DNA from 4 places in the Paenibacillus sp. FSL R5-0519 genome. Region 4 is predicted to be linked to each of the others. Evidence: riboswitches for the same ligand, from Rfam matches in the RefSeq annotation. Region 4 holds a riboswitch; each other region holds the start of a gene.
The links. A riboswitch is a leader RNA that binds a small molecule or an ion and turns the genes downstream of it on or off. The one in region 4 is predicted to bind cyclic di-AMP.
Positions count from the first base shown of each region.

Region 1: another riboswitch for cyclic di-AMP. It lies ahead of MKY73_RS22615 (hypothetical protein); the one in region 4 lies ahead of MKY73_RS29200 (C40 family peptidase).
Region 2: another riboswitch for cyclic di-AMP. It lies ahead of MKY73_RS19430 (C40 family peptidase); the one in region 4 lies ahead of MKY73_RS29200 (C40 family peptidase).
Region 3: another riboswitch for cyclic di-AMP. It lies ahead of MKY73_RS12625 (3D domain-containing protein); the one in region 4 lies ahead of MKY73_RS29200 (C40 family peptidase).

Region 1 is NZ_CP150234.1:4,997,004-5,000,113, forward strand. Features, by position in the region: gene MKY73_RS22610 (HAD family hydrolase) at 1-620, opposite strand, end outside; gene MKY73_RS22615 (hypothetical protein) at 751-1,149, opposite strand; cyclic di-AMP (ydaO/yuaA leader) riboswitch at 1,265-1,440, opposite strand; gene MKY73_RS22620 (glutathione peroxidase) at 1,812-2,291, shown strand; tRNA gene MKY73_RS22625 (tRNA-Leu) at 2,439-2,521, opposite strand; gene MKY73_RS22630 (urease accessory UreF family protein) at 2,965-3,110, shown strand, end outside.
Region 2 is NZ_CP150234.1:4,346,376-4,349,485, reverse strand. Features, by position in the region: gene MKY73_RS19440 (hypothetical protein) at 29-247, shown strand; gene MKY73_RS19435 (carboxymuconolactone decarboxylase family protein) at 389-718, shown strand; gene MKY73_RS19430 (C40 family peptidase) at 817-1,281, opposite strand; cyclic di-AMP (ydaO/yuaA leader) riboswitch at 1,287-1,418, opposite strand; gene pelA (pectate lyase) at 1,834-2,796, shown strand; tRNA gene MKY73_RS19420 (tRNA-Leu) at 2,960-3,044, shown strand.
Region 3 is NZ_CP150234.1:2,739,485-2,742,594, reverse strand. Features, by position in the region: gene MKY73_RS12635 (hypothetical protein) at 1-246, opposite strand, end outside; gene MKY73_RS12630 (polysaccharide deacetylase family protein) at 401-1,192, shown strand; gene MKY73_RS12625 (3D domain-containing protein) at 1,300-1,971, opposite strand; cyclic di-AMP (ydaO/yuaA leader) riboswitch at 1,974-2,170, opposite strand; gene MKY73_RS12620 (amino acid ABC transporter ATP-binding protein) at 2,388-3,110, opposite strand; gene MKY73_RS12615 (ABC transporter substrate-binding protein/permease) at 3,097-3,110, opposite strand, start outside.
Region 4 is NZ_CP150234.1:6,483,293-6,486,402, reverse strand. Features, by position in the region: gene MKY73_RS29205 (GNAT family protein) at 1-264, opposite strand, end outside; gene MKY73_RS29200 (C40 family peptidase) at 618-1,088, opposite strand; cyclic di-AMP (ydaO/yuaA leader) riboswitch at 1,092-1,229, opposite strand; gene MKY73_RS29195 (hypothetical protein) at 1,475-2,326, opposite strand; gene MKY73_RS29190 (M1 family metallopeptidase) at 2,337-3,110, opposite strand, start outside.

The sequences.
Region 1 (3,110 bases), 1.5 Mb from region 4:
ATAATTCGAATCGTACGCATGCCCAGCTTCCGGGCAGGAATGATATCGTTATCAATCCGATCCCCGATCATGACGGCTTCCTCCGGTGCACAACCCGCCTGTTTCAGGGCTACAGCGTACAGCTCTGGATCTGGCTTGGACACCCCTTCTTCAGCCGAGCATGCCAGAACATCAACATACTTTCGCAGTCCGTAACTCTCCAGTCTTTCTTCCGTTCCAGGACTCTGATTGGCGATAATGCCAATGCGATAATACCGCGACAACTGCTGAAGAACGGAATCCGCTGAAGGAAAAGGTCGTTCAAGATCTTTTTTAAACTTCAGCTTGTCCTGAATCTGTTTCTGATGTCCTTCATCTTCAATGAATGTGCGAATTGCCACTCTCATGGGCCATTGTTCATATTTCTGATAACAGTTCGCGAACAGTTCACGTACCGCCTCAATCTTCACCGGATACCCCAAAGCACCGGCTTCGCGAACGAACTGTCCGATAATATCATCAACCGGGTCCCATTCATCCACTAGCGTATCTCCAACATCAAAAAACAACCACTTCAATCCACCCACATCCGGCACGCCAATTCCTCCTTGTAACCATAAAAAAAGAAGACTCACCATCATGCACGAGTCTCCTCAAATTTCCGTTTATCAATGAATCAAATCCATAATACCTTGAGTCGATTCTGAAATTGATTCTAATACAATCAATTATAACAGGCACCTTACACCTGAGCAATCTCAAGCTATGACATTACCCATTGAGGAGAAAGCCGACTTCCCCATTGAGTGAATATACAATCCGGTCTGCACCCATTCCCCGATAGATCCCCTTCGGATGGCTTTGCTCCGTAATGACGCATAGGGATTTCGATGTCCACGATCGACAGATCTGTAAATAACGACAGGTCAGATTCAGGCTGTTCTCGAAAATAAATACGTTACCAACGCTTGCCTGCGGCAAAAACCATTTTTGAGCTGCAGCCGTATTCATGCGAATGACATGTTCTACTCCGATTCTACGGAGTCTGCGCTCTTCCCCTGCACTGTTGGTTAGAACGGCAAACGGCATTTTTTTGTACATCAGCAATTTGATAAATTTGCGTCCTGCTTCATTAGGAGCAGTCACTAAGATCATCTCAGTATCCATCATTCGTTCCTCCCTTGGCGTGAAAAGACAACAAAAAAGAAGCGTGGGGGACCAAGGCCTCCCGAACGCTTCTTAAAGAATCCATGGCGAAAACGCCATGAACCAGCGTACGGCTTGTTGCCTCTCCCTTTAACGCTTACGAGGTTAGCTGACGGATTCGGGCGCGAGAGTCGCCCTATTTCCGGCTGTCACCGGAAAATTCACCCCATGAATGCCTACTGTCCTGGACAGCGCATTCCGTTGGTTCCCCCGTTTCCCACTCATGAATGAATGGAAACTCAGCGATTAAAACATCGTTCGTATATCTTAAGTTAAGATTGAGCGATATTATCGTTTGTTTCGTTTTTCAGGTACAATTTAGTTTTAAATTGAAATTACGATATGAATCATACACCCGTGCCATGGCGGTGTAAAGTCCGGACAGATCACCGAATCGGGAGATTTTCGCCATTATTCATATATAATAACGCTTACAATACGGTTATACGCTATTCACCTCGTCAAAGCTATCTAATTCTCACTCTCGCGTAAATCACTTCGCAATTCATTCACGCATTTTGCACAACTTACCAGTTTTGATTCTTTTAACACCATATTAGTTTTGCATTATTTAATTGTAACCAATATAATGAAAGGTATCAGATGATATCATGGAGGCGATTGAGATGACAGTCTACGATTACAAAGTGAATACCCTTCGCGGTCAAGAAGTTGAAATGTCCGACTACCGTGATAAAGTGTTACTGATTGTGAATACGGCAAGCTCATGCGGACTTACACCTCAATTCAAAGGTTTGCAAGAACTGCAAGACAAGTTCCAGGATGCGCCATTTGAAGTCCTTGGATTTCCAAGCAACCAGTTTGCCCAGGAAAAAGGTTCTTCCGACGATATCGCCGAGTTCTGTCAGATGAATTATGGCGTGAGCTTCCCTATGTTTGAGAAAATTGATGTGAATGGCTCAAGTGCTCACCCGCTCTTCCAACACCTTAGCAAAGAAGCACCCGGCCTGCTTGGCTCCAAAGCAATCAAATGGAACTTCACCAAATTCCTTGTGGATCAGAACGGACAGGTAGTTAAACGTTATGCTCCCAAAACAACACCTGACAAGATTGAAGAAGATATCAAGAACTTGCTGCAAAAATAGTACATCGGCCACCCGTAGCCGGAAGGTAGAGCACCATTACCCCCGGTAATGGATGGCCTTTTTCAACTTCTGGATACCAGACTGTTCAAAAAGGCAAAAAAAGAAGCTTTCCATTAATGGAAAGCTTCTTCTTCATCGTTCATATGATGCGGTCGAGAGGACTCGAACCTCCACGGGCATACGCCCACTACCCCCTCAAGATAGCGTGTCTGCCATTCCACCACGACCGCATGTCGTAAATAATCGGCAACAGAATTGATTATACAGGGTTCAGAAATAAAAGTAAAGCATTTTTTAAACCTTCTTTTTAGCTAGGCATTTTCCTCAAAAAACGCATATTCTCGTCATGTTTACCCATGAACTGCATATTATTAGATTTGATCCCCTCTTTTTCGGTAAGAGCCGATCTTGTTGATTCATTTATATATAGTCCTTCCTTATATATAGTCCTCTCTGCACTTCACCAAATAAATAACACAATAAGTTATATAAAATAACACAAATATTAAATATCAGATTCTATTCATTAAATTCAACGGATACTATTGACAAAAAGCGGACATTTATGGGAAGATAACTATCATATAATTCGGATTTTCAAACATAAAGTTAACAAAAAGGAATATAAATGTCATTTAACGTGACATTTAACGAACACAGGAGGCGAATGATTGTGAACCGTGGGAATAAGCTGCTCGATTATGTCAAACTGCTTGATTCCTCTATTCAGGTTGGAGGATTCACCCATTCCTTCGGCATGGATATCCATATCAGGGAGGGTACCATTCGTAATGCTGAAGATCTCGAATCATTCATGCG
Region 2 (3,110 bases), 2.1 Mb from region 4:
ATAAATTTGGAATATAGGAGCCATGAACATGATTAGTGATACAGAATTGGACGCCCTGCGTCTGTCAGGTGAGAAAGTCAGAGTAGTACGGGACGAGCTGGAATCGAACGATGTAACCGGGATTGTCGTTGCCTGGGATGGCGAGCAGGTACTTATCCGTCGTCAGAATCGACGTGTCGTCAAGTTGGATCGTGGTTACCGCTATCAGTTATTCAGCGAACCCCGGCAAAGTCCACTTGGTGAGTAACAACGATCATTATGTCAGAAGTATGAGCGTACAAATGTTTGGATTTACCATGATTTCTTGGCATAATTGACTCACTCGGGAGAGAAGATAGGTACAGTGAAGAAATTCTGTAACTATAGCCGAGAGGGTGTGCTGCAAGACATGACATTGATGAATGATAAAGTTCATGCCTACAAGGATCAGATTGGAGCATTAAGTGATGTGCTGCCAGGTGTGGTGAAGTCGTATCATGAGTTTACCGGAGAATGCTTCCAACCTGGGGTGATTGATGCGAAGACCAAACAGCTCATCGCGCTTGGTATTGGCTTGTTCGCCAACAATGAGGTATGTACCTTCTATCATGTAGAAGAAGCACGTGCCAAGGGCGCTACAGATCAGGAGATTATGGAGACCGTTGCTGTTGCCGGAGCTGTAGGAGGCGGACATGCCCTGTCTCAGGGCGCGATGCGAGTGCAGAAGGCGCTGCATTAAGTGCAGATGGAGGTAGTCCAAGGACTGTCCTCCTAAAGAGGAAATCAAACAAAAGAGGAGGTTCCGGTTGATCCGGAGCCTCCTCTTTGATATTATACCTACATTTTCCCTAACATTTTATCGTACATAAACTGTCCAGTTACCCGACGTGCTGTTACGTAACGATCATTGAAATAAGGATTGCTCATTTTGGTGATGCTTACCCCTTTGCTGCTGGATGCATGTGCAAATTGTCCGCCGCCGATATAAACACCTGTATGTGAAATGCCTTTGCCTGTTGTGTTAAAGAACACCAGATCACCTGTCCGAACATTGCTCTTGGCTACTGGAGTACCTGCTTTGGCTTGCTGTTGCGAAGTACGTGGCAATTCAATGCTGTATTTATTGAAAATATATCTCATAAACCCGGAACAGTCGAACCCTGCCAGAGTCGTGCCACCCCACTTGTAAGGAATACCTGTCATGTTGTTCACTACGGAGTTAATACTGCTTGCCTCTGTGCTTGTTGCCCCGGATGTAAATAGTACAGCCGCTCCAAAAATGGAGATAATCAGTTTTTTCAAAATCAATGTTCTCCCTTCGATGCCTACGGAGTTAGCTAAGGGTTCGGTAGAAGGTTCCCTATATTTCCTATGTATAAGAATAATTCACCCAAAATGGTTCCCCCGTTTTCAAACCTGAAACTCGGCAATGAATAATTAAGTTTTTGTAACTATTTGAAACTATATTGCATAAATGCGTAATTGTCAAACCCTTTTAAACCCCTTCGTAATACCTCAATGTTAGCGGAATTAACGATTTTATATGAAAGAAGGCGTCAAGTTTGGGTATCATTGATGACAAAAACGTCATTATTGATTCGTTTGAGACGAAATTGGATAAATAATTAAGTTTGTCATGAGTTAAAAGAACTATCCGTTATGTTGAATTTGAGAGATTATATTCATTAAGTTGCATATATTGACAAAAATCGATTTATTGCATATTATCTGATTATCCAATCCACATATTGGATGAAAATAGATTTTATTGTGGTATACATTCAAATTAAGGAGGTTTAAGACTGGCATTATAGGTAAGGTAGAATTGTGAATTTTATTAAATGACATGGGAGAGTGTTACATTTGAAAGCGAAGAAAATTGTTACTTTTGTCCTGGCATGCACCATGGTGTTCTCAACAGTTGGAATGGCAGTTCTTCCTGTAGGGACGGTATCTGCTGCTGATGCATCCGGTACAACAGCGAGTATTTCAGATATTTTGAAGAACCAACTGCCGGATGGAGGTTGGAGAAAAGATTATAAACAAACAAGTGGAGAGTGGGCGAAGTCCACGATTGACAACAAGGCTACATATTCAGAAATTAGAAGATTGGCGAAGGAATTTAAAAAGACAAATGATCCACGCTACTCCACAGCTGCAATCAAAGGAATCAACTTTTTAATCAGTATGCAGTATTCAAACGGCGGATGGCCACAAGTCTACCAAAGCTCTGGATATCACAAGCATATTACCTACAATGACGATGCAATGATTAATGTAATGATCATGCTCGATGAAGTAGCAACACGCAAAGGTGATTTTTCATTTATCGACAGTACACTTGCTAATCGGAGTAAAAATTCAGTTGCCAAAGGTGTGGAGGCGATTCTGAATACACAAGTCGTCTCAGGGGGGAAGCTTACAGCATGGGGACAACAACATGATTCCAGTTCCCTTAAACCAGCGAGCGCAAGAATCTACGAAGTACCATCGCTGACAGCTGGAGAGAGTGTAACGATTGTTAAATTTCTGAAAACGAGGCCTGCTACCGCTAAAATTACCGCATCCATTAAAGGAGCAGAGGACTGGTTTAACAAGGTGAAAATTACGGGTTACAGATATGAAAGGGCAAATGGTGATAGCAAGATTATCGCTGATTCCAAAGCAGCACCGATCTGGGCACGCTTCTATGAAATAGGAACGGATAGACCCATTTTCATTGGACGAGACGGGGTAGTTAAATACAAATTAAGTGACATTGATAAAGAAAGAAGAGGCGGTTATGCATGGTATGGCAATTGGCCTTCCAAGCTGTAGTATGACTCCTTTTTGATAAACCAAATGATTAGTTGAAGGTAAAGCCCGAATGGACAAGCATGTCTGGTTCGGGCTTTCATGTTATTATTTTCAGTATTGACATGATAGATTCGGCATGATATATTATTTCTTGTCGCCGAGATTAATCACGGAGATACAATATGCGGTCGTGGCGGAATTGGCAGACGCGCACGGTTCAGGTCCGTGTGGGCTAACCCCCCGTGGAGGTTCGAGTCCTCTCGACCGCATCGAATTAAAAGACTCCTCAAGCTAACGCATGAGGAGTCTTTTTTGTTTGCATTTTTTGATATTAG
Region 3 (3,110 bases), 2.8 Mb from region 4:
ATGGATACCCATGATTACCGTAACAGTTACTTTCAACTGTAGGGCCGCCTTTCGGGCTAGGCGCTCACACAGCTCTTGTTCCTTATGACCGGGAATATGTACCGTCGTTCCGCTAACGCGTTCATGATCTACATAAAACGTGGCTACCGCGCCAATATGCGCCTTTCCTCCGGTAACGAGAAAAACCTTATCCTCGCCTGCTTCAATGACCTGTAAACGTATGGATTTCAAATCATATGTACTCATATCCTATCCACCTATCCTTTTCTATATGTTATATATGGAGGAATTATGGCCGTGATGGGATAAATCGACAATGAAACTTCTAACACTACGCATATTTTATGGAGACCCCGGGCATACCAAGAAGAACGTCATTTTGGAAAAGGAGGCTGTTATTATGCGCGTACGCCTCATTATGCTGATGGTTATCGTTATTTTTCTTGGAGGATATCATGCTCCGGTTTCATCGCGGGATTCTTCAAGCCCGTCAAGTGAATCGGTATCAGGTTCGGATGCCGGGGAAGAAGAACAACTGACATTAGGACAGTTACGTCAGAAATATGCCGATACGTTCAAAACCAATGGCCCTTCAACAAAGAAGGTTGCACTGACTTTTGATGATGTACCTGATCCACGCTTTACTCCACAGGTACTCGATGTATTGAAGAAATACAACGTCAGAGCTACATTCTTCATCGTGGGTAGTCGTGCTGAGAAACATCCCGATCTGGTGAAACGCATAGTTAAGGAAGGGCATATGGTTGGTAATCACAGTTACAATCATCCGGAATTCAGTAAACTGTCGATGAATGCCTTTCGCAAACAGATCTTACATACCGGGGATATTATTCGACGCCTGGCGGGATATACGCCGAAGATGATTCGGCCGCCTTATGGAGACATTAATGAGGAACAGCTGCGTTGGGCTGCAAGACAACACTATAGCATTGTGAACTGGAACGTCGACTCACTCGATTGGAAAGGCCTTTCTAAGGAACAGGTGAAAGATAACATCCTGTCTGCTGTAAAACCTGGCTCCATCGTTCTGCAACATGCAGGAGGCGGTGTAGGATCAAACCTGAATGGCACGATTGAGGCTTTGCCAGAAATTATTGAGGAACTGCGTACCCGGGGGTATGAACTGGTCACCTTGGACGAAATGCTGGGGTTGCCAAAGGCCAAAGATTAGGATGCCCGAGACAGAAAATAAGTGAGTATATTAAAAGGGTGCTGTTCAATCGCAAGTTAGCGACTGGCAGACACCCTGTTTGAATTATTTTAGATGTAATTTACTCTCTACTTCAGAATGTACAGCTCAATATCCTGAAAACCAAATGTGCTCACAGACTGCTTGCTACCAGGGATGAAGATATCAATCCGGTGACCCTTGATTGCACTGCCCACATCACGTGCTGTGGCTACAAAAGCCTGTTTTGGCAATCCTGGATGGCTGTGACCCGTTACCAGCACTTTGGTTCCAAGTGGAATCACACTTGGGTCAACTGCAATCGTACCCAGTTCAAGGTCATTCCCGAAATAATCGACTGCACCCCATCCTCCATTTTCAGACGGATCAGCAGAGTATGCCGTTGCTTTCACGTTCACAGCTTTGCTGTAATCGAATGTTTTACCCCAGGCTTGAACCACTTTGTTATCTGTATTAACGTCCAAACTTGCTGTGGTAACCGTTTTGGCTTGGGTCTTGCTCTCCGCCGCTGCGGCAGCTACAGTGTTTGCCTTACCAGGAATCGTAATTTTCAAACCACCATAAATGTTGTAAGGCGAGATGTCGTTGTTTGCTTTAACTAATGTGTTGATTGCTACTCCGTATTGTTTCGATAAGGTGTAGAAGGTATCCCCCTCTTTGGCCACATGAACTGAATCGGCGTGAGCCGGAACGGCTTGAATAAGCATCGCTGTTGTCATTAATGCCACTGCTGTTTTGGCTATACGTTTCTTGTTAATCATGGTCTTCCTCCCTCATTATGCCTGCGAAGTTAGTTGTCGGATTCGGATGAGGAGCCCACCCTATAGGTTCATCATTACATTTGAAACGATATGTACCCCTAATTCACCCCAAGCAGTGTGCTGTAGATCTTCCCCCTGCACAGTCTGCATCGTTACATCCCCCGCACTCCCTGTCCGGAAGTTTCGGCAGAGTTCAATATATCACAATTTTGTAACCTGAACTTGTAGTAATTCTTACCAAATGGTTTTAACATGTAAGCATATGTAAGAATACAGGATACTTTAGAAATGTTGGGCGTCATAATTCCTTAATAATTGGTAACAGAATAGTTACTTTTCCGAATCCATACGTGGTTATTTCCCATAAAAAATAGCGTCACCGACTCGAAGTCAGTAACGCTATTTGATCACTTCATTTAGAGTACTTTTGCAAGAAAATCACGTGTACGTGAATTTTTCGGTGCTCCAAATACCTCATCAGGTGTTCCTTCTTCCACAATAACCCCGCCATCCATGAACAGGATTCGGTCTCCCACTTCACGTGCAAAACCCATCTCATGTGTTACGATGACCATGGTCATCCCGCCTTCTGCAAGACGTTTCATGACATCCAGCACTTCGCCGACCATCTCGGGGTCCAATGCCGACGTGGGCTCGTCAAACAGCATCACATGCGGTTGCATGGCCAATGCTCTAGCGATAGCGATCCGCTGCTTCTGTCCACCAGACAGCTGATTCGGGAATGTATCTTTTTTATCGTACAAGCCCACGGTGTTAAGCAGATCAGCAGCAATTTTCTCCGCTTCCTGAGTGGATTGTTTCTTCACTTTAATCGGAGCGATTGTGATGTTTTGCTCTACCGTTTTGTGCGGGAACAGGTTGAAGTGCTGAAACACCATGCCCATTTTCTCACGAGTTGCGTTAATGTTGTGCTTGGGGTCCGTGATTGACACGCCTTCAAAATCAATCTCTCCTGAGGTGGGCTTCTCCAGCAGGTTCAAACAACGTAAGAATGTACTTTTACCTGAACCGGAAGGACCGATGACCACGACAACCTCACCTTTGCCAATCGTCACGTTAATGCCCTTAAGCACATCGTTATTTCCATAAGATTTGTGTAATTGTCTAACGTCTATCAC
Region 4 (3,110 bases):
ATGCATGCCGAGGCCAATCCGGGTTACCCCTTGAAGTGGGAAGTATTGAGCAAATCCACATATACGATCGTTCTGATCCAGGACAATCGCATATTGCTCCTGCCGCAGCTGTGCATCTCCGAATTCCACTTCCAGCGCTTTCATCTGCTCCCAGGGGAGCCAGCTGTAGATATTGTAAGGCGGATCATACTGCCAACTGCAGATGAGCTCCGCATGTTCTTCTCGCATGGGTACAACGTGAAACGTTACGGGGGCTTCCTTCATACACCTGCATGCTCCTTTCCTTGAAACAGAACTCTCTGTCCACTCTACAAAAGAGATATTCATTTAGCAAGTCTCTCTTACCAGAAAAAATATGAAACAAAAGTTCCGGTAATTCCGTTTATATTATAACAGGATGGGTAAAAACATCATAAGGGCACGGACGAACGAGGACAAAATGAGCCTGTTGATGTTGCAGGATAGCCCCGAGCGTAACTTGCAATATGAATCAGGATGGAAGCACAAAAAAACCGCCGGATACATTCCTGCGGAGAATGTACCGGGCGGTTCTGTTATGCTTCTTGCTTCGTTACAGTATGGTTCATGGTTACAGTATCATGTTGCTCAGCTTGTCCCTAGTCAAGGGCCAGTGATTCATACGCGTCCGTGCTCATAATCCGTTTAGCGCCAACATAACGATTGGCCCAATAGCTTTCACTCAATGCACTGATTGTAACGCCTTTGGAAGAAGAAGAGTGTGCGAACTTTCCATCCCCTACAAAGATTCCTACATGGGATACGCCTTTACCTGTAGTATTAAAGAATACCAGATCGCCAGCTCTCATTTCCATGCGGGATACGGAATCGCCCATGTCGAATTGGGAACTGGATTGGCGTGCCAAATCAATACCCAATTTGTCGAATACATACCGTGTAAATCCGGAGCAGTCAAAGCCGTTAAGCGTTGTTCCCCCACTTTTGTATGTAGTTCCCATTGCTGAATCAATTACTTTATCCATTTTTGAATCTGCGAATGCGCTACCTGCACCAAGCGATAATGCGAATGTGAGGCTAAGTACAGCTGCGGTTAATTTCTTCTTGAACAAGAGATATTCCCCTTCCAACGCCTGCGAGGTTAGCTTAAGGATTCGGTTGAAGGTCCCCTATGATCCCTCTGTAGCAAGATCAATTCACCCATAACTGGTTCCCCCGCTTCCCAGGTGCCAGGAATTTGGCTATGCTAGTTATGCACCTGCGAAATCAAGAAATGACGATTTAATTTTAAGTAGTTACAAATATGAATGTAAAGATTACAAAGTTGTTACTAAAAACTCACTGCGATTATTGTAACAGAGGAGTACGGCTTTGGCAATGTTTAGCAACAAAATTAGCAAAAAAAACCTCGACCTTTGACGGGGAAAGGTTGAGGTTTGCCTATTTATAAGTACATAGCAGGCCATGAGTTTAACATGTGATGGTAACAATTTTTAAACTAAATGCTCTCACCTTTGGATACTTTGGACTGCCACAATCGGAAATGGCTGCATATTTTCCACAGACTCAATAGACATCTGGCAAGTGGATACGTCTGTTGTAGTATAAGTCCGGTAAGTCCCGTTAATAACCATGAGGCTGAAGTGAATGCCCCAAAGACGAGTAAGTGGACTCCGCCCAGCAGGAGAGCAATGCCGATAACGGCGATGAGATGACGCATTGCAATCCAGAGTGCTTTGAGGGTGCCGTGAGCCCCGCCTTCGCCTTCTGGTGCCGACACACCGAACTGCATGTAGAGCATGACATGGTGGATGACCCATCCATATACAATCCAGGCAGCAACATAAGGTATGCCGGGCAAAAGTAATTGAAGGGAATGAAATCCGTCCATGAGGATCGAGTAGAGCTTCGGTATGAGCCAGTAGGCGGGCAGAAGTATCAATAATGTACGTATGGTGTGCAGCAGCAGCATCGGTTTCCACAGTTTTTTGATTCCACGGACGAATGGGATGCGCTCTTCTGTAGAATTAAAGTGCTGAAGTGAGTAGATCAGTCCTGCCTGAATGAGTGGGCTGATCAACATGCGAACCAGCAGCATGCCCCCCAGAATCCATAGATAACGATGAACCTCCGGATGGGTAGACAGGTTAAGTTGGCTTTCCATTTTGAACAAAAGTGTACTCAGTTCCCCGGCATCAGAATCTGGATAGCGCAGGAGGAGTGGGATGACTGCCGATTGTACCATTCGATAGAAGAAATATCCCCAAATGAGTTGATAAAGAAATAAGAGTGCCGCAATGAACATATGCTGACGGACGAGAAACCAGCCTTCACGTATTTTCGCTTTCACCGTTTCCACCTCACCATGACAGACCTCCGAATATGGCTTCTATTAGTTTGGTTACACTCATGCTCCAGCGGGACTTCGTCTGCTCATCCAGTCCGGATTTTAGGAAATTGTTCATATGGCGGTTCTCCAGCACGATCGTGTACAGGGGATCGGTCATGGCCCAGGCTACGGGGGATGTGTGCGTTAATTTATAGGTAATGCGATCTTCTATGCCATCCCATTGCTTGGTGAGGGTATGTCCGTCTTCAAAAGCAATGCGAACAGGAACGGCGTTGTAATCACTGCCTTTTTTGACGATCGTCACGGATGACTCGTACCATGTTTGACCGTCTTTCTGTACAGGCGTAACACGAATCTTCTCCACAGCAAAGTCAGCCATTCCATTACCGTAGACGTATTGGTCAAAATAATCAGACCAGGACGTGCGGGTCACTTGTTCCACAACGTTCTGAAAATCTGCCGTAGTGGGATGTTTGAAGCGGTACTTCTTCACATAGGTAGAGAGAATGCGTTCCATCTTTTTTGTGCCGACTTGATGTTCAATACCAAGCAATACAAGCTTGCCACGTGTGTAGACATTGGCTGCATACTCATTCTGTGAATCGAACTTCCAGGATTCTTGTGTTAAGGATGAAGGAGACGTAATCAGGCCCGATTGTACCGGCAGATTCGGAATCAATCCGTATTCCTGCTCCATCAATTTGTCTTCTGCATAAGAGGTGAATCCCTCATCCAGCCAGGCTTCCTCGAATTCGTTGCTGGCAACCATGCCGTAGAAGTACTG